DNA from 4 places in the Streptomyces sp. NPDC001714 genome. Region 1 is predicted to be linked to each of the others. Evidence: riboswitches for the same ligand, from Rfam matches in the RefSeq annotation. Region 1 holds a riboswitch; each other region holds the start of a gene.
What was found. A riboswitch is a leader RNA that binds a small molecule or an ion and turns the genes downstream of it on or off. The one in region 1 is predicted to bind cyclic di-AMP.
Positions count from the first base shown of each region.

Region 2: linked by a shared signal. The riboswitch ahead of ACFY0P_RS05925 (C40 family peptidase) and the one ahead of ACFY0P_RS01030 (transglycosylase SLT domain-containing protein) in region 1 are both predicted to bind cyclic di-AMP.
Region 3: linked by a shared signal. The riboswitch ahead of ACFY0P_RS35500 (transglycosylase family protein) and the one ahead of ACFY0P_RS01030 (transglycosylase SLT domain-containing protein) in region 1 are both predicted to bind cyclic di-AMP.
Region 4: linked by a shared signal. The riboswitch ahead of ACFY0P_RS11600 (M23 family metallopeptidase) and the one ahead of ACFY0P_RS01030 (transglycosylase SLT domain-containing protein) in region 1 are both predicted to bind cyclic di-AMP.

Region 1 covers NZ_JBIAUL010000001.1:208,362-213,301, forward strand. Annotated here, with positions in the region: gene ACFY0P_RS01020 (FAD-dependent oxidoreductase) at 1-30, shown strand, start outside; gene ACFY0P_RS01025 (HAD family hydrolase) at 439-1,245, shown strand; gene ACFY0P_RS01030 (transglycosylase SLT domain-containing protein) at 1,259-1,750, opposite strand; cyclic di-AMP (ydaO/yuaA leader) riboswitch at 1,754-1,952, opposite strand; gene ACFY0P_RS01035 (polyprenyl synthetase family protein) at 3,277-4,287, shown strand; gene ACFY0P_RS01040 (CHRD domain-containing protein) at 4,447-4,940, shown strand, end outside.
Region 2 covers NZ_JBIAUL010000002.1:302,987-307,926, forward strand. Annotated here, with positions in the region: gene ACFY0P_RS05925 (C40 family peptidase) at 1-1,916, opposite strand, end outside; cyclic di-AMP (ydaO/yuaA leader) riboswitch at 1,927-2,105, opposite strand; gene ACFY0P_RS05930 (DUF1996 domain-containing protein) at 2,513-4,498, shown strand; gene ACFY0P_RS05935 (hypothetical protein) at 4,505-4,630, opposite strand; gene ACFY0P_RS05940 (lipase family protein) at 4,770-4,940, shown strand, end outside.
Region 3 covers NZ_JBIAUL010000016.1:103,869-108,808, reverse strand. Annotated here, with positions in the region: gene ACFY0P_RS35510 (cytochrome P450) at 1-187, opposite strand, end outside; gene ACFY0P_RS35505 (transglycosylase family protein) at 813-1,808, shown strand; cyclic di-AMP (ydaO/yuaA leader) riboswitch at 1,991-2,165, shown strand; gene ACFY0P_RS35500 (transglycosylase family protein) at 2,170-2,841, shown strand; gene eno (phosphopyruvate hydratase) at 3,228-4,514, shown strand; gene ACFY0P_RS35490 (septum formation initiator family protein) at 4,632-4,940, shown strand, end outside.
Region 4 covers NZ_JBIAUL010000003.1:620,788-625,727, reverse strand. Annotated here, with positions in the region: gene ACFY0P_RS11610 (PrsW family intramembrane metalloprotease) at 1-540, shown strand, start outside; gene ACFY0P_RS11605 (aldo/keto reductase) at 657-1,601, opposite strand; gene ACFY0P_RS11600 (M23 family metallopeptidase) at 1,754-2,788, opposite strand; cyclic di-AMP (ydaO/yuaA leader) riboswitch at 2,796-2,955, opposite strand; tRNA gene ACFY0P_RS11595 (tRNA-Met) at 3,273-3,346, opposite strand; gene ACFY0P_RS11590 (dihydrofolate reductase family protein) at 3,540-4,670, opposite strand; gene ACFY0P_RS11585 (MarR family winged helix-turn-helix transcriptional regulator) at 4,780-4,940, shown strand, end outside.

The DNA.
Region 1 (4,940 bases):
GCCAGGCACCTGGCTGCGGCCCACGCCTGACATCCCGGGGCCGGACCGTCACCCGGCCCCGAGGGCTGCGCCTCCTCCCCGGGCGGCACACGCCGAACACCACCACCGGCGGCGGAACGCCCGAGGAGCTTCTCGATCAGGTCACCGTCGTGCGGATGCCGGGCCGGCCGGCTGCGCGCGTCGGTGAAGTGCAGCCCCAACAGCTCGCGCGCGGTGTCCAGTTCGGCGGCGTAGCCGTCCCCGTCGAACCAGAGTCCGAGTCGCCGGACCTCCGCGGCGTACGGCGCGCCGCAGGCCGGGTCCTCGGGGCAGTTGCCGAGCATCTCGGAAAACGTAACGCCCGCCACTGACAACGGCCCCATCAAGGAGGCGGCGGGCGTCACTTGAGGCCGAAACGCACTGTGAGTCCGAGGGCCGCGCTGTCCGTATTCTCTGATCATGGTCGCACCCTCCCCGTACTCACTGATCGCCACCGATCTGGACGGCACGTTGCTGCGCGGCGACGACACCCTCTCGGAACGGTCGCTGGCCGCGCTCACGCGGGCCGGCCGGGCCGGTGCCCGGCATCTCGTGGTGACCGGCCGGCCCGCCCCGAGAGTGCGCCCGCTCCTCGACGACCTCGGCTGCACGGGACTCGCGGTCTGCGGCCAGGGCGCGCAGGTGTACGACGCCGGCGCGAACCGGCTGCTGTGGTCGGTCACCCTGGACCGGGAGCTGGCGGAGACCGCACTCGGCAAGATCGAGGCCGAGGTCGGCCAGGTGTACGCGGCGGTCGACCAGGACGGCGTGGACGGGCTCACGCTCATCGAGCCGGGCTATCTGATGCCCCACCCCACGCTGCCCGCGCTGCGCGTCGCCCGGCGCGACGACCTGTGGTGCGCGCCCATCAGCAAGGTGCTGCTGCGCCACCACACCCTGTCCGACGACGAACTGGCGGCGACCGCCCGCTCGGTGGTCGGATCGCTGGCGACGGTCACCATGTCGGGGCCGGGGACCGTCGAACTTCAGCCGTGCGGGGTGACCAAGGCGACCGGGCTCGCGCTGGCCGCCGACCGTCTGGGGCTGAGCCCCGGACAGGCCATCGCGTTCGGGGACATGCCCAATGACATCCCGATGTTCGAGTGGGCGGCCCACGGGGTGGCAATGGCCAACGCCCACCCCGAACTCAGGGCGATGGCCGACGAGGTCACCACGTCGAACGAGGACGACGGCATCGCCGTCGTCCTCGAAAGACTCTTCGGCTGACGCGGGACGTCGGTCAGTACGCGCCGTGGACGTTGTCGATCGACCCGTACCGCGCGGCGGCGTAGTTGCAGGCGGCGGTGATGTTCGCGACCGGGTCGTAGATGTCGAACGACGTGCCGTCCACGTGGTACGCCTTGAACGTCGGGTCGATCACCTGGAGCAGGCCCTTGGACGGGATGCCCTTGGCCGCGTTGGAGTCCCAGAGGTTGATGGCCCGCGGGTTGCCGGAGGACTCCCGCATCAGGTTGCGGTATATGCCGTTGTAGGTGCCCGGGATGTGCTTCTCCGCCATGATCGCGAGCGACTCGCGGATCCAGCCGTCGAGGTTGTTCGGGTACCCGGCGAGGGTCGTCGAGGCCGTGCTGGTGGAGGTGGCTGCGGCGGCGGAGGCGGTGGTCGCCCCGATGAGCGGGAGGGCGAGGACGGCGGCGCCGGTGCCGACGACGGCGAGTGTGCGGACGATGCGGTTACGGCGGGGACGGCGGAGCTGGGCGGTAGCAGGCATGGCGAAGTTCCTCTCCGTCGCCTGCGAGGTGAGCTGTCGGGTTCGGGCCCGGGGAGTGCCCGGCCGCACCGCCCGAAGGCGATGCGACTTCACCCCTAGCCGTTCCGGAACGACGTCTGTCCGCTGACGTCGGCCGCCCGGTCCGGCGACTTACCTGGGTTCCCCGCTCCTGCCGTGCGAATGAACTCGTCGTTGGGTCGTTTCGGGCGGCGGCAGGATTCGGCGTCCGCCCGGCGAGCCGGAACGTATGCGAGAGCACATGTCCGGAACAAGACCCTGATTCCCGCAACATGCCGATTGACCTTGATCTGTGCCGTATGGGGTGCTTGATCCTTTGCGGTTGCCAACCCTCAACTGGCCCACAGGGAAAGGGGAGGAAGGGTCGCCTGTGGCACTTGCGGCATCCGGGCCGGCGTGACCTACTTCACGAAACCGCAATAACGGCAAATCGGGCATCCGGGATTCGTGGAATCCGCCTTTTTCATGGTTCAACGGAAAACTACCTCGTTCTCTTCCGTGCGGATTGGCTCCGGCAGAGGATTGCGGAGCGCCCCTTAATGGGAGTGATTTAGATAATTAGTCCGAATTGCCGGATTCGGGGCTCTCGGATGGGTGCGGGCTGATCGGTGGCGCGGCCGCGTGCCGGCAGCGGTCCCGCTCGCTCGATCGGCGGCCTCTGTGGCGCGCTCTCCGTCAACTTCCGAAGCCTCGGCTACGCGTGCGTGCCGTCGGCCGGCCCCAACGGGGAAGGTGGCGCGGCTGATTGACGGGGTCAGGTGTCGGGGGTGGCTGGGGGCGTCGAAGGTCGTTGTGGGCGTGCGTGATTCTCGTCACGCCGACGGGGGGTGGCGGGGAACCGGGGATCTTCGGTGTGCGTGTCCACCGTGAGGGCGGAACCTCCCCTGTGGTGCGCGTCGTTGTCATGGCAGCCACCCTGGGCGGGAACCCGCACGTGCCGAGGCTCCCGCGAGCCGGCGGGGAGCTGCGCGGGCGTCATGCGCGCGCAGGGATGCCGTTCCGTCGGTCGAGGGGATGACGGTCAAGGGAACGCGGAGGTCGTCGTGCGTGGTCTCGTGAAGGATGGGCATACGGGTGGGCGCGAGGTGCCTCCCTTCGTGCGCCGGGTGTCTGCGTCGGCCTGGGCGGGCGGCGCAGGGGGTACGCCCGGGCGGGTGACGTCGGGCGGGGGAGGCGGGGCCGTTTCCGGGCGGCCGTCATCCGGAGGGGGTGCCGCCGGACGGCCCCGCGGGTGCCGCCCCGGATCCGAACCCGGCGCGGGGCCTGGCGGAGGACACGGCCTGGTCCTCGGTTCGGGACAACTGCCCGCACTTCCTGTTAAGTCAGTAGATGTCAGGTCGTATCGGCTGATCAAAAACATAACGGTCGTGATCCGATAGCGCCCGGGGTGTAACCGTGGGCGCCCTCGGTGATCGAAACCTGACCGGATACGCTGACTTGAGTGATGGCAGCGACCTATCGACAAACCGTGTAATCGCCAGTAGACACCAGCAGACAGGAGACCCCTCGTGACCGTCGTCGGGCCGTTCGGGCTGAGCGTGCGGGACCAGGCTCTGGAAGCCGATGTCCAGGCCGGATTGACGGCTGTCGAGGAAGGCTTGCTAGAAGCCACCAAGAGCGAGGTCCCGTTCATCACGGAGGCCGCGCAGCACCTCGTGCGGGCCGGCGGGAAGCGGTTCCGCCCACTGCTGGTGATGCTCGCCGCGCAGTTCGGCGATCCGTACGCGCCCGGTGTCGTGCCGTCGGCCGTCGTCGTCGAGCTCACCCACCTGGCCACGCTGTACCACGACGACGTCATGGACGAGGCCGTCGTCCGGCGCGGTGTCGACAGTGCCAACACCCGCTGGGGCAACTCCCTCGCCGTCCTCACCGGCGACTTCCTCTTCGCCCGCGCCTCCCAGATCCTCGCCGACCTCGGCCCCGAGGCGGTCCGGGTCCAGGCCCTCGCGTTCGAACGGCTGGTGACCGGCCAGATCCTGGAGACGGCGGGCCCGTCGGACGGCCGGGACCCGGTCGAGCACTACCTCGACGTGCTCAGCGGCAAGACCGGCTCGCTGATCGCGGTCTCCTGCCGCTTCGGTGCGATGCTGTCCGGTGCCGACGAGACGGTCGTCGACGTCCTCACCCAGTACGGCGAACGGCTCGGTGTCGCCTTCCAGCTCGCCGACGACGTCCTGGACATCGCCTCCGACTCCCACGAGTCGGGGAAGACTCCGGGGACGGACCTCCGCGAGGGCGTGCCCACGCTTCCGGTGCTGCGGCTGCGGGAGCGGGCGGCCCGGCTGGGGCTGGCCGAGGACATCGCCCTGTGCGAGCTGCTGGACTCCGACCTCACGGACGACGCGCGGCATGCGGAGGCCCTGGCGGCGCTGCGGGCGCATCCGGCGCTGGAGCAGGCCCGCCGGGACGCGGTCCGGTACGCGGAGGAGGCGCGGGCCGCGCTGGCTCCGCTGCCGGAGTGCGACCCGAAGGTGGCGCTGGTGGAGCTCTGCGACGCGGTGGTGCACCGAGCCGGATAGTCCTCCGGTGAGCCCTGTGGGCTCCGTTCTCCCCGGAACAGGCGCCCATGTGACTCGGGTCACATGGTTGGACTGAGTCCAATCCAGGACGTGTTCCGTACTCCTTCGCAGAAGCCGACGCAGGGGGCGTCGGCTGACACAGGGGGAGAAAACGGAATCATGGTCATCGCCGCAACGCGCCGCAAGAGCCTCGTCGCCGCTGCCATCACCGTCACCGTCACCGCTCTCGGCGGTGGCGCCGTCCCGGCAACCGCCGCCACCGGCCACACCTCCACCGGCCACCACAGTTCCACCACCTCCGTCGTCCTCGCCGCCAGCCTGCGTGGTGCCAACGAGGTGCCCGTCGCCGGTGGGCCCGCGGTCGGGGACAAGGACGGCGCCGCGCTGGAGTTTATCCAGATCAGGGGGGACAAGGTGACCGTCGCCGTGACCTGGCGCGGCACCGGCAGGCCCACCGACCTGCACATCCACCAGGGTGCCAAGGGAACCAACGGCGGCGTCAAAATCGACTTCGGCAAACTGCTGAAGAAGGCCAAGAGGTACAGCGTCACCGGCAGCGTCAAGGTCACCGACAAGGCCCTGCTCAAGCAGCTCACCACCGACCCCGGAGCCTTCTACGCCAACCTGCACACCGCCGAGTTCCCCGGCGGAGC
Region 2 (4,940 bases), on a different contig from region 1:
GCGGCTGCGGTGGCCACCGGGGCGGGGACCTGCGGGGGTGCGGTCGGCAGGGGGGTGGTGGGGAGCGGGGCGGTGACGACCGGGGCCGGGGCGGCCGTGGGCATCGCCATGGTGGGCGCGGCCATCATCATCGCCTCGGGCGGCGCGGTCATGGCCGTCGGCACCGCGGCCGTCGCCGGTGCGGGGGGTGCCGTCATGGGTGCCGCCATCGGTGCCGGCATGGGCGTCGGCATCGCGGCGGCGGGCATGGCCATGGGGGCCGCCATGGGTGCCCCCATCGGCGTTGGCATCGCGGCGGCGGGGTCTGCCGTCGCCGTGGGCATGGCCGTGGTGGCGGCGTAGGCGTAGGCACCGTCGGCGGGCTGCATGCCGGCCGCGTAGGCGCCGGACATGTCGGCGGCGGGTGCCGCGGCGAAGGGGGCGGCCGGCGGCATGGCGGCCACGGGCGGCACGGGGGCGGCGGCCGCTGCGCTGTACGCGCCGACGGCGTAGGCGGTGTCGGGGGTGGCCAGGGGGACGTCGCTGTAGGCGGCGGCCGGAGGCAGATCGGTGTAGGCGGCGGCCGCGTTCGGCGACATGACCCGGAATCCGCCGGCGTCCATCGGGGCCGGGGCGGGAGCGGCAGCGGGAACCGCGGGCGCCGCGGTCGGGAAGGCGCTCGTGCTCATGGGGTCCGCGGTCGGGAAGACGCTCGTGCTCATGGGGTCCGCGGTCGGGAAGGCGCCGCTGTTCGCGGGGGTGGCGGTCGGGAAGGCGCTCGTGCTCATGGGGTCCGTGGTCGGGAAGGCGCCCGCGTCGGCCGCGGTCGGCATCGGGAACGAGCCCGTGGCGCCCGGCGTCATGATGCGGAAGGAGCCGGAGTCCCCCGGGGACGGGGCCGGAGCCTGGGCGGCGCCCGCGTCCATGGGGGGCGCGGTCTGGTAGGTCCCGCCGCCCGAGCCGCCGGGGGTCATGATGCGGAAGCCGCTCGAGTCCGCCGGGGCCTGAGTCGGGGTGCTGTCGGCGCCGCCGGGGGTCATGATGCGGAAGCCGCTCGAGTCCGCCGGGGCCCGGGTCGGGGTGCTGTCGGTACCGCCCGGGGTCATGATGCGGAAGGTACCGGTGTCCGACGGGGACACGATCGGGATGCCGCCCGTCTCGGTCACCGCCGGGAGCGCGCGCGTGGCGGCGAGGGAGTCGGTGCGGGCGGAGCCGCTGCCGGTGCGCTGGTTCGGTATGCCGGCGGCCGGAGCCTGCCACTGCTGCGCCGGGGCCTCGGGCGTGGGCCAGGGGCTGGGTGCCGGCGGAGCGGCCTGGGCGACCGGCATCGGGGCCGGGGCGGGTTCGAGGGCGGCGACCGCCCGCTGCCCGGTGCGCTGGGACAGCATCTCGCGGGCCTTGGCGAGCTTGAGCTGGTTCTTGGTCTTGGAGGTACCCGGCGTAGGCCGCTGCGGCGCGGCGGCGGGCAGCGTCCTGGGCCCACCCATAGTCCCCGCGGGCAGCGCCGCCGCGGGCCCCGCCGTCAACTCCAGCTTCGGGCGCGCCGGCAGCTCACGGACGACCTCGATCTCGCTCTGCGCGGACGGCCCCGCGGTCAGCTCCAGCCGGGCCGGGCCCGAGTCCTCCAGCTGGCCGAGCAGGTCGGCGGCCATGGCGCTGACGGGCCGGCGCGGGCCGGGCCGGCTGGGCAGCCGGTCGGTGGGCAGCGCGGCCGGAACGCTCGGCCCCAGCTTCGAGCGCGCTCCCTCGAACCACTCCCGGGCGATGTTGTCGAGGCCCGGGTCGTCGCGACGGGGCCGTTTGAACAGCGGGACACCACGTGAGCGCGAGCCCCCGCTCATCGCACGGGTGGCGTTGTAGTTCCCGGTGGCGTTCTCAGCCTGGTCGTAGAGGCTGTCGATCCGCTGTCGAACCTCGTCACGGCTCTCGGGCGCCATTGAGGGGTCGTGCTCCTTCCGTACTCCGCCTACCGGGTTAGCTGTCGGGTTCGGGCGCGGTGAAGTCCGGAAGGCATGCCCTACGGCCTCTGCCCTTGCGGACGGTCGGCCGATTCACCCCAGTGGTTCGGTTGGGTCCCCGGCTCCGGATCCGCCCCTGCGGGGCACCGGACTCGGCGGAGGCCGCGCGGCCCGACGGGATTCGCCGGGGGGAGCCGAGCGGCTTGCCCGTCAACTTAGCCAACTTGTGTCACTCGTGTGAAGGTTGAAGTGGCTATTGTCCGATACGTATTTGTGATGTTCGTCTTAGCGTTCGGAACTCGACCGTACGGAACGGCATTTCGCGCGCATCCATTGCATTCGCAGGGTCACCGGGGCGTTGCCGTCGGTCGCGTTCACCCTGCTCCCGGGCACGCGCTTTCTGTGAGGTCACCGTGAATTCGTGGGTCTGTTGAACACGATGGCGCCGTGGGCCGTATAGGGCGGGGGATTTCCATGCCCGGCCGCCTACGACACGCAGGGGAACGACCTTGAGACGCAACAGGCGCAGACGCCCGACCGGCGCACAGCGCGCGACCTTTGCAGCGGTCGCCCTGATGCTCGGCGGCGGAGGACTGGTCGCGGTGAACGTCTACGCCTCGGCCACCGAGGGCGGCGGGGACCAGCAGGGCCAGGTCGCCACCGGCCAGGTGCTCTCCGCTCCCACGGTCTACTGCCCCGACGTCGGCAGCCGGCTGACGGCGGTGCCCGACGCGGCCCGGGCCGACGTCGACCGCGAACTCGCCCAGCTGGACCAGCAGATCGCGGCCGCCTACCAGCAACTCACCCAGTCCGCGGCGGCAATCGAGCAGAACCCCGGCCTCGCCGACGAGACGATCATGAATCCGCTGAAGGAGAAGCGGTCCGAGTCGATCCAGCGCATCTCCGACGCCATCGCCCGCGAGGGCGACCGCCCGCAGGGCCTCGACGACCTCGCCGCCTGCACCCTCCGCTCCTCGAACCAGGGCGACGGGCAGTCGGCCACGCCCCAGGGCAGTGCCACGCCGAGCCAGAGCGGCCAGGGCAGCGCGGCGCCGAGCCAGGGCACCGGTGCGGTCGGCCAGGGCGGCAACGGCCCGGTCGCCTCCGACTACGCGGACATCACCTCCGTCCAGCCGAACGTCGCGACCCCGGCCGAGCAACCCGGCGGCTCCACCGGCACCTTCAGCTCCAGCTGCGGCGTCAACGCGAACGGCCTGTTCAACTCGGACAACGTGATCGTCGCGCCCGGTGTCTCCAACGGCGCCCACCACTTCCACGACTACATCGGCAACCAGTCCAACAACGCCTTCGCCAGCGACCAGGACCTCGCGAACGCCGACACCAGCTGCGCGGACCAGGGCGACAAGTCCACGTACTACTGGCCCGTGCTGCGGCTGCAGAACGGCAAGCAGGAGCGGGACGCCGACAAGCCGGGCGGCGGCACCGAGGGCAACGCGGGGCAGATCGTCACGGCGAAGGAGGTCACGCTGACCTTCGAGGGCAACCCGACCTCCAAGGTCACCGAGATGCCCCGGCTGCTGCGCATCATCACCGGCGACGCCAAGGCGTTCGTCAACGGCCCGGCCAACGCCAACGCCTCCTGGAGCTGCACCGGTTACGAGGACCGGCAGCTCAAGGACAAGTACCCGCTCTGCCCCTCCGGCAGTGACGTCGTGCGCACGTTCAGGTTCCAGAGCTGCTGGGACGGCCGGAACATCGACAGCGCCAACCACCGCACCCACGTGGCGTTCGAGGCTCCCGACGGCAGCTGCCCGGCCGGTTTCCAGGCCATCCCGCAGCTGGTGCAGCGCATCGTCTACGACGTGGACGCTCCGAGCCTCCAGGACGGCGGCCGTACGGTCCCGCTGTTCGCGGTGGACTCGTTCCCCGAGCAGCTGCACAAGCCGGTCACCGACCACGGCGACTTCATCAACGTCTTCGACGAGAGCCTGATGCGGAAGATGGTCGACTGCATCAACTCCGGTCGCAAGTGCGGTGCGGGGGCCGACGAGCAGCCGCCGTCCCAGAGCGCGGAGCCGAGCGGGACCGCGAGCCCGGTCACCCCGCCGGCCGAGACGCAGAGCGCCGAGCCGTCCGCGCCGGCGACCGATCAGCCGTCCTCCGGCCGGCCGTCCCCCGATCAGCCGTCGTCCGAGCCCCCGGCCGACACCCCGGCCACGGAGACCGCCACCGCCACCGCCACCGCCACCGCCACCGCGCCCGGCTCCGGCTCCGGCGGCACCGGGCTGCCGAGGGTCTACGCGACCGCGTCGCCGAAGAAGACGTCGACCACCAAGTCGTCGGGCGGCGGTGTGATCAGCGAGCCGACGCAGCGGCCCGACACCGAGGCCCCGGCCGGCAGCACCGCCGCGCCGACCGGCACGGCGGCCGCCGTACCGGCCGGCCAGGAGACACCGGCCACCGGTTCGCAGACCGAGCCCCAGGCCGTCCAGGGCGGTCTCGCCGAGACCGGCGCCCACCTGTGGCCCGCGGTCTTCGGCGGGCTGCTGCTGGCCGCCGGGGCCGCGCTGCTGTGGCGCACCAAGCGGAACTCGGTCTGACCCTTCTCACCTGCTGCGCAGTCTGTCCTGGGCGGGCTCGGACGTGGGGAGCATCTCGTCGTGCTCCGCGCTGTCGAGTCCGCCCAGGCGCGTTACTGCGGGGGCCGTGCGGGCCTGTTGACCGACCGTCATATTACTGAACCGTAACCTGACGACTGCTACCGCCGGTAATGTGCGGCTCGTTACCGTCGGGTAAACCGCACCTGCCCCGTCGGCCGCTCCGGGGACGTCCGTTGCACCTCCCACGTCCAGCACGTCCAGGAGGTTCCCCATGCCTGTCCGCGTTCGCCTGCTGGCCACCGCCGTCGCCGCTGCCGCCTGCCTCTGTCTGCAGACCCTGCAGGCCACGGCCTCCCGGGCGGAGGTCTCCCGGGGCGTCACCATCCCCGCCTTCTACGACCCGCCGGCAGCCCTGCCCACGGCCGACGGCGCCCTCGTGCGC
Region 3 (4,940 bases), on a different contig from region 1:
TCGAAAGCCGCCCGTCGGCGAGAGCCTGGCGCGCGTCGGCGTAGCGGGTCACCAACCAGGCCTCCACTCCGCTGGGCAGCTTCGTCCAATGGACCGGCGAGTGCTCGCGCAGCCAGGCGTAGGCCGGGTATGGATCGGAGGCGAACTCCCAGGTGAAGGGTTCGGGGGCGGTGTTCGGGACGTTCACAAGGAAAACCGTAGCGGGAGCTGACCGATGGTCGCCCTGCCACGGAAACGCCGGTTCTGGCCCTGATATAGGGAGAAACGGGCACCCACGAGGGAATTCCGACTGTTTCTCGGCACTATGTCCTGTCGCGCGTTAGATTCCCGGCAAAGCAAGAGGTCCCAGAGCCGGCCAGGGCTCCGGGACCTTGCCAGCCGTGAAGGGGCTGACGTGATCAACGCTACAGCTGTGTCCGTGCCCGCGGTCAACCGTGGACCGGAGCCGATTCGTACTGTTCCTGCGGCTCTTGAAGGGGGGTGGGTGGGGGGCCCGCCGCCGTGGGGGTACGCCATCGAGAGGACCGGCAGGCGCGGTTCGAGGCCTGTCATCGCCGAGGGCGAGGCCTCTCCAGCGTCAACCGCTCGTCCCACCCTTCGAGGCCACCGTGGGCATCACGGAAGCCAAGTGCCCAGGCCCGTACCGGTCCGTACGGGCAAAAGGTGACCGGCGTTCAAGTCTGTGATCTTCACGTGATCTACGCGGCATTAACTTGTGACAAGTGATCGTCTGCGGATACGTTCACCCATCAGCGCGGCGCCCCTGCGGGACCCGCCGCGCCGGTCACCGCTGTCGCTCGAAAGGTTTCCGCATGCTCTCCGGGAACGGTCGTCACCGTCGCCCCCGCCAGGCTCCGGCACTCCTCGTCGCGGCCGGGGTGACCGGCTCCGCCATCGCCATCCCGCTCCTCGGCGCGGTGAGCGCCAGCGCGGCCGACGGCTCCACCTGGGACCAGGTGGCCGAGTGCGAGAGCGGCGGCTCCTGGAGCGCCGACAACGGCACCGGCTACTACGGCGGCCTCCAGATCTCCCTGGACGACTGGAACAAGTACGGGGGCCAGGAGTACGCCACCACGCCCGACCAGGCGAGCCGTTCGCAGCAGATCGCGGTCGCCGAGAAGATACTCGCCGACCAGGGCACCAAGCCCTGGCGGACCTGCGCCCTGCTCGCCGGGCTCTCGTCCGACGACGCCTCGGTGAACGTCGACACGGGACTCGGCGACTCGGGTGGTTCGTCTGGTTCCTCCGGCTCATCGGATTCGTCCTCTGGGCTGTCCGACTCGTCCTCCTCCGGTTCCGACTCCTCTTCGGGCGCCACGGACTCCGCGAACGACTCCGCCACCCCCTCTCCGGACGCGAGTGCCGGCAGCGACTCGAAGACGGACACCTCCAGCAAATCCACCAAGACGGACAAGTCGGAATCCTCTGGCTCCGGTACCTCGAGGGCGAGTGAGAGTCCCGCCACTTCGGGGACCGACGACTCGGACAATTCGTCGCAGACCGGGGGTTCTTGGAGTCTGGTCGACACGGGTGCCGTCAGTGGTGGCGGCAAGCACCGTGGCGGCTCGGCGGACGAAAGCGTGACAAACGGTCAGAGTGCCACCTCCTCCGGCCGGCACGCCTCCAGTGGCGGCGGCACCTACACCGTCCGTGACGGCGACACCCTCGCCTCCATCGCCGACTCCCTTGACCTCGACGGCGGATGGCGCGCGCTCTACGCCGTGAACAAGGCCGACATCGGCACCGACCCGAACGCCATCACCCCCGGTCAGACCCTGAAACTCGGCAGCGAATCGGGCGAAAAGTAACGGGAGTTGACGCCCCGTTTCGAGTTGAATGTCCGTTTTGGTGAAAGTGTGGGATGAGTCTCAGAAGCCCTGATCATCTTTGAAATTCACCTGATGGCCTGTTTACGGTCAAGGCCGCTCGTCACCACGAGCCCCGGCCGTCGCAACGCCGAGTCCTGCCAGCGGCTGTCCGGGAACAGTCGTCGCGTCATGCGCCGTAGGCAGGAGCGGGGGACCCAAGGTAAGTGCCGGGACCGGTGGTTGAGGCCGCCGATCCGGCTCGGGGTGAAGCCGCGCACCGACACACGGGTGTGCGGCCGGGCAACTCAACCGGCCCGAACCCGACAGCTCACCTCGCAGGCGTCGGTGAGGGGATCGATCCATGCTGTTCTCCGGCAAGGGCAAGCACCGTCGTCCGTCCAAGGCCGTCCGCGCCATCGCTGTCGCCGGTGTCACCGGCGTCGCCGTCGCCGCCCCGCTGATGGCGGCCGGCAGCGCCTCCGCCGCCACCGCCTCCGAGTGGGACGCCGTCGCCCAGTGCGAGTCCGGTGGCAACTGGGCCATCAACACCGGCAACGGCTACTACGGCGGTCTGCAGTTCTCCGCCTCCACCTGGGCCGCGTACGGCGGCACGCAGTACGCCGCGCAGGCCAACCAGGCCACCAAGGCGCAGCAGATCCAGATCGCCGAGAAGGTCCTCGCCGCCCAGGGCAAGGGCGCCTGGCCGGTCTGCGGCACGGGCCTGTCCGGTGCCACCTACACCGGCAGCAGCTCCAGCTCGTCGAGCAGCAGCACCGCCACCCGCTCGACCGACACCCAGGCCGCCTCCCGCTCCGCCGAGCGCCCGGCCGCCAAGAAGACCGTCACCACCCCGACCGGCAAGAAGGTCAAGAAGGGCGACGGCGAGTACAAGGTCGTCAAGGGCGACACCCTCAGCTCGATCGCCGAGAAGCACAAGGTCAAGGGTGGCTGGCAGGCGCTGTTCAAGCTGAACAAGGACATCGTCGACGACGCCGACTTCATCTACCCGGGCCAGCAGCTGCACCTGAAGTAAGGCGCGGTGCGGCCGCCGTGAGTATGAGGCGGCGCCCAGCTGAACCACAGCTCCCACACAACCGTGGTCCCCATAGTGGAGGCCACGTGAGGGCCACCCCCGTCCCCCACGGGCCCCCGCTCCGGTGCGTTTTCCCCCGAACGCACCGGGGCGGGTTTCTCTTTGCCGTCCCCCTCTCGGCCCCCTCTTGGCCCGCTCTTCTTCCGTTCTTCATCGGGACCCCTTTGTTCCGCGCGTGAACAATGGGTACCGTCTGTGTGTCCACGGGCCGGTCGGTCGTGCCGGCCGACGGCCCTGGGACGGTTAGGCTCTAGTCGCAAGGCTGAGCAAGGGCCGACGAGGCCCACGTGCGCCCCGCACAACCAGCGTCACATCCCAAGAAGGAGATGCTCGTGCCGTCCATCGACGTCGTCGTAGCCCGGGAAATCCTGGACTCCCGAGGCAACCCCACGGTCGAGGTCGAGGTCGGCCTCGACGACGGCAGCACGGGTCGTGCCGCCGTCCCGTCCGGCGCCTCCACCGGTGCCTTCGAGGCCATCGAGCTCCGTGACGGCGACCCCAACCGCTACCTGGGCAAGGGCGTCGAGAAGGCCGTCCTCGCCGTCATCGAGCAGATCGGCCCCGAGCTCGTCGGCTACGACGCCACCGAGCAGCGCCTGATCGACCAGGCCATGTTCGACCTGGACGCCACGGACAACAAGGGCTCGCTCGGCGCCAACGCCATCCTCGGCGTCTCCCTCGCCGTCGCGCACGCCGCCTCCGAGGCGTCCGACCTGCCGCTGTTCCGCTACCTCGGTGGCCCGAACGCGCACCTGCTCCCCGTCCCGATGATGAACATCCTCAACGGCGGCTCGCACGCGGACTCCAACGTCGACATCCAGGAGTTCATGATCGCCCCGATCGGCGCGGAGTCCTTCTCCGAGGCGCTGCGCTGGGGTGCCGAGGTCTACCACACCCTCAAGAAGGTCCTGAAGTCGAAGGGCCTGTCCACCGGCCTCGGCGACGAGGGCGGCTTCGCCCCGAACCTGGACTCCAACCGCGCCGCGCTCGACCTCATCCTTGAGGCGATCAAGCAGGCCGGCTACGTCCCGGGTGAGCAGATCGCGCTCGCGCTCGACGTCGCCGCGTCCGAGTTCTACAAGGACGGCAAGTACGAGTTCGAGGGCAAGTCCCGCTCGGCCGCCGAGATGACCGAGTACTACGAGGAGCTCGTCGCCGCGTACCCGCTGGTCTCGATCGAGGACCCGCTGTTCGAGGACGACTGGGCCGGCTGGAAGGTCATCACCGACAAGCTCGGCGACAAGGTCCAGCTGGTCGGCGACGACCTGTTCGTCACCAACCCGGAGCGCCTGGCCCGCGGCATCGAGGAGGGCACCGCCAACGCCCTGCTGGTGAAGGTGAACCAGATCGGCTCCCTGACCGAGACCCTGGACGCCGTCGAGCTCGCCCAGCGCAACGGCTTCAAGTGCATGATGTCGCACCGCTCCGGCGAGACCGAGGACGTCACCATCGCCGACCTCGCCGTCGCCACCAACTGCGGCCAGATCAAGACCGGCGCCCCGGCCCGCTCCGAGCGCGTCGCCAAGTACAACCAGCTGCTGCGCATCGAGGAGATCCTCGACGACGCGGCGGTGTACGCGGGCCGCAGCGCCTTCCCGCGCTTCAAGGGCTGAGCCCGTACGTCCCCGTACGGCCCGTAGAGGGTAAGGCTTCGCCAGTCGTACGTACGTCCCCGTACCCGGTCCCGTACCGTGTGCGGGGACGTACGCACGTATCAGGGAGGCGGGGACATGGCCGTGAAGGACCGGGACCGGTTCTCCACCGCGACCAGGCTCAAGCTGCTCGGCGAGCAGACGGCGGCCCGGGTCTACCGTTCCCAGACCAGGCGCCAGGCCCGCCGCTCCCGGCTCACCGGCCGCGCCGCGCTGCTCGCGATCGTGCTGTGCACGATGGTCGTCGCGCTCGCCTATCCGATGCGCCAGTACGTCTCCCAGCGCGCCGAGATCTCCGACCTCGAACGCCGGCAGGAACAGGCCCGGCAGCGGGTCGAGCAGCTGCGGGACCTCAAGGCGCGGTGGCAGGACGACGCGTACGCCGAG
Region 4 (4,940 bases), on a different contig from region 1:
TGGAACGGGTCCTCGACGTTCGGGCAGTACGGGTTCTTCGCCGTGTACGGCATGTTCATGGTGCCGGCGTTCGGGCTGCTGACCTGGCTGGCCGTCTGGACCCGTCAGCGGGAGCTGCGGACCGTACGGGAGGAGCTGCCGGCGTACGTCTACGCGGGGTGGCTGGGGGCGGCCGAGCCGTTCGTGCTCGGGTCGATGCGGGCGCGGCAGATGGCCCGGGAGTACGCCGCGTACCACTTCGGGAAGGCGGCGGGGCGGGCGGTCGCCGAGTACGAGGGGTACGCGACGGCGCTGGCACTGCTGCGGCGCCGGGGGCAGCGGGGGCGGGCGGGGGCCGACTTCGTGGCGCGGGAGCGGGAGCTCCTCACGGAGCTGTGGAGCCGGCGGGAACTGGTGCGGCCGGCCCTGGAGTACGCGGCGCGGACGGCCGCGCCGGGCGGGTGGCCGGGGTACGGCGGCCAGGCGCCGTCGGCTTACGGGGGACCGGGGTGGTACGGGGCGGCGGTGCCGTATCCGGCCCACAACCCGTATCGGAGTTAGCACTCCGGGGTCGCGGCCGGCTCGGCACCGCCGGGATGCGCCGTGGGCGCTGAGCACCGTTGCGGCCGAAAGATGTGTGAGCGGCGGGAGAAGGAGAAGGAAGGCGGCCGAAGCCGTCAGGCCGAAGCCGTTGTCAGCTTCGTCAGTTCCTCGTCCGTCAGGGTCAGGTCCGCCACGCCCAGCAGGGGCGGGAGCTGTTCGAGGGTGCGGGCCGAGGCGATCGGGGCCGTGATGGTGGGCTGGGCCGCCAGCCAGGCCAGGGCGACCGTGGGGATCGGGGCCTCGTGGGCCGCGGCGATCTCGTCCAGGGCCGCCAGGACCTTCTGGCCGCGCTCCGACTCGGCGTACTGGGCGGCGCGGCCCGCTCGCGCGCTGTCGACCGTCGTACCGGGGCGGTACTTGCCGGTGAGGAAGCCGGCGGCCAGCGAGAAGTAGGGGACGGCCGCGAGGCCGGTGCGGGAGGCCAGGTCCTGGAGGGGGCCCTCGTAGGTGTCGCGGGAGACCAGGTTGTAGTGGGGCTGGAGGGCGACGTACCGGGCGAGGCCCTCGCGGTCGGAGAGGTCCAGGGACTCCTGGAGGCGCTCGGCGGTGATGTTGGACGCGGCGATGTGCCGGACCTTGCCCGCCCGCACCAGCTCGTCCAGCGCGCCGATGATCTCCTCGACCGGGATCTCGGGCTTGTCGAAGTGCGTGTAGTAGAGGTCGATGTGGTCGGTGCCGAGACGGCGCAGGGACGCGTCGGCGGCGGCCTTGATGTTGGCGGCGGACAGGCCCGGGTAATCGGGGTGCTGGCTGACCTTCGTCGCGATGACGACGTCGTCGCGGTTGCCGCGCGCCTTGACCCACTTGCCGATGATCGTCTCGGACTCGCCGCCCTTGTTGCCCTCGATCCACGCCGTGTACGAGTCGGCGGTGTCGACGAAGTTGCCGCCCGCGGCGGCGTACGCGTCGAGGACGGCGAAGGAGGTGGCCTCGTCCGCGGTCCAGCCGAAGACGTTGCCGCCGAGGGCGAGCGGGAAGACCTCGAGGTCGGAAGAGCCGAGTTTGCGAAGAGCAGTCATGCCCAACTTCAACACGGGCCGCCCGGTGACCCATCCCGTCGATTACGAAGGTCTCGTAAAAGCGGAATCCCCGGCTCGTCACCCCGGCGGCCCTGACGCCGGAGGGGTGCCGTCAGGGCCGCCGGAGGCCGGTCGGTGAGGTCCGGATCAGGTCAGGGGTTGAGGCCCTTGCCGCGCAGCCAGGTCATCGGGTCGATGGCGGTGGCCTGGCCGTTCGGGTGGACCTCCAGGTGGAGGTGGGGGCCGGTCACGTTGCCGGTGGCGCCCACGCGGCCGATGACGTCGCCGGTGGCGACCTTCTGGCCGACCTTGACGCTGATCGAGGACTGGTGGCAGAACCACAGCTCGGTGCCGTCGTCGAGGGTGATGATCGTGCGGTAGCCGTAGGAGCCGGCCCAGCCGGCCTCGGTGACCGTGCCGCTGTGCACGGCCTTGATCAGCGTGCCGGTGGGCGCCGCGAAGTCGAGGCCGGTGTGGTAGCCGGAGGACCACATGGAGCCGGCCTGGCCGAAGGTGCCGGTGATCGTGTACGAGACGACGGGCAGCGTGTACTGCTTGGCCAGCTCGGCGAGGCGGGCGTGCTCGGCCTTCTGCTTCGCGGAGGCCTCGGCCTTCTCCTTGGCGGCGGCGGCCTTGGCGGCGGCCGCCTTCTCCGCCTTGGCCTCGGCGTCGGCGACCGCCTTGTCGGCGGCGGCGACGGCCTTGGCGCCGGCCTTGGTGTCGAACTGGTTCTGCTGCTGCGCGGCCTGGGCGATGATCCGGCTGCGCAGCGCCTCACCGGCGTCGGACGAGGAGGAGTCCGCGTCGGTGGCGGTCGTGGTGACGCTGCTCAACGCGGTCTGGGTGGCCTGGTGGCCGCCGTCCTCACCGAGCAGGGAGCCGACGGAGGACGGCAGGTCGGGCAGCGAGATGGAGACCGGCGGCTTGCCGGTGTTGGCGCTGGCCATGCCGCCCGCGCCGACCGCGGCGATCACGCCGACGCCGAGAACCGTGGAGCTGCGGGCGAGCCCGCCGCCCTTCTGCTTGGCGACCCGGTGCCGGCCGCGTACCGCGGAGAGGGACTCCTCGGTGGGGTTCCACTCCTCGAAGGGGCCCTCGTCGGTGCGGTAGCCGGGGTAGCCGAAGGTCTCGGGCTGACGCTGGCTGGGCACGAACGGGGCTGCCGGAGCAGGCGGGTTGGACGCCACGCGGGCGCACTCCTTTCCTTCCGCCGCCTACCGGGTTAGCTGACGGGTTCGGAGCGGGAAGGTCTCCTACGCGCGTATACCGGCCGTTTCGTACCGGCGGTAGCCGTGCGATTCACCCCAAGGTGGTGGTTCCCCGGTTCCCTTGCGGGATTCGGCGCGTGCGCACGGAGCCGTCTCGGGTGACGGCTGGGACGACCGCGCTGCGTTATCGAACGTTAATAGACCCGGCTATCGGATTCCAAGCTGTTCGCCTTGATCATTAAGCTTTCAAAGCTCGGACTTACCTGCCACGACAGGTCAAAAACGGTCGAGTCGACGGTGCGCGCTGCTCGGCTCAGGAGTCACACAGGTTTTGATGGTGACTCAGGTGTTATGCACAGGGCGGCCGTCCGGACACTGACCGTGACCGCGCAAAGGAACACGTGCCTGGACATGACTCAGGGCCGGAATCCTTGAATTCTGGGATTCCGGCCCTGGGCTTCAGTAGCGGGGACAGGATTTGAACCTGCGACCTCTGGGTTATGAGCCCAGCGAGCTACCGAGCTGCTCCACCCCGCGTCGGTGACACCAGCATACGCCATCCGAAGAGGGGGAGTCACACGGGTTAAGGCTCACGGGGCCGGCGGGGGCTGCGGGGAGGTCCCGTGACCGCGCCCAGAGGGGGCTCTGGGGGTACCCCCCGGCCGAAGGCCGGGGGAGGAACTGCGCGAGCAACCACCACGCACCCGGCCGCCGAACGCGCCCCACCCGCTCAGCCGAGCAGATGCACGTTGGGTGCCTTCGCCTCCCCCTCGTACTCCCCGAGCACCAGCACCTGCACCCCGGCCTCCCGCAGCGCTCCCGTCCCGTCGGCCGCCGCCACGAACGTGTCCGGCTCGCGCCACGCCGTCACCACCCGCCGTACCCCGGCCCGGAGGATCAGCTCGGCGCAGGGGTGCGGGCGGGAGGCGCGGTGGGTGCAGGGTTCGAGGCTGGTGTAGACCGTGGCCGTGGCCAGCCGGGGGTCGTCCGCGGGGAGCTTGGCCAGGGCCGCCTCCTCCGCGTGGACCACGGGGTCGCCGGCCTCCCGGGAGTGGCCGCGGGCCAGTTCCGTGCCGTCGGCCGCGACGACCACCGCGCCCACGCTGAACGCGGTCCGGGACGGCGGGCACTCGGCCGCGAGTTCGCAGGCGAGCCGCAGCCAGTGCCGGTCCGCGGCGGACGCCGAACCGCCGGTGCCGGGGGCGGTGGGCTCGTAGCGCATGAGGACGACGTCCTCGATACGGCGGGTTTCCAGCAGCCGCAGCCGCCCGCCCTGGTAGCCGCCGGGCCCGAACAGCCGCGGTGCCTTCGGGTCGCCGACGAAGAGGGGGGCCAGGACCAGCTGGAGCTCGTCGGCCAGGCCCTGCTGGAGGAGCTGGGAGTGGACGGTGCCGCCGCCCTCGACCATCAGACGCCGTACGCCCCGTACGTCGTGCAGGTGCTCGAGGAGCAGCCGCCAGTCGAGGTCGGCACCGAGGGAGACGACGTCGGCGGCGATCCCGAGGGCACGGGCCCGCAGCGCGCCCTCGTCCGTCGTGTACACGATCTTCTCGCCGCCGGTGTGCCAGAACTTCGCGTCCGGGTCGAGGTCGCCGGTCGCGGTGACCGTGACCTTGAGGGGGTACTCGGACCGGCCGGCGGCGGTCCGGGCCGTGCGCCGCTGCGGGGAGTTGACCAGGAGCCGCGGGTTGTCCGCGCGGATGGTGCCGGCGCCGATCAGGATGGCGTCGACGGAGGCCCGTACCTGGTCGACGCGGTCGAAGTCGGCGGGGGACGAGAGCAGGAGCCGGTCGGGGCCGGTGTCGTCGAGGTAGCCGTCGAGGGAGACGGCGGCGGACAGCAGGACGTAGGGGTACGGCATCGGACGCGCTCACTCCCGGCGGCGGGCGGGCTGGCCGGGATCGGCGATCGGCCTGCCTGCTCTGACATGGACGCTTGGTTAAAGTTTGAAACAAACCTACACTGGTGCCATGACGACTCGCTGGCTCACTCCGAAGGAGCAGCGCGCCTGGCGCGCCTACATGGCGGCGACGCATCTCCTCGAGGATGCGATCGACCGGCAGCTCCAGCAGGACGCCGGCATGCCCCATTTGTACTACGGCATCCTTGCCAACCTCTCCGAGGCGCCGGA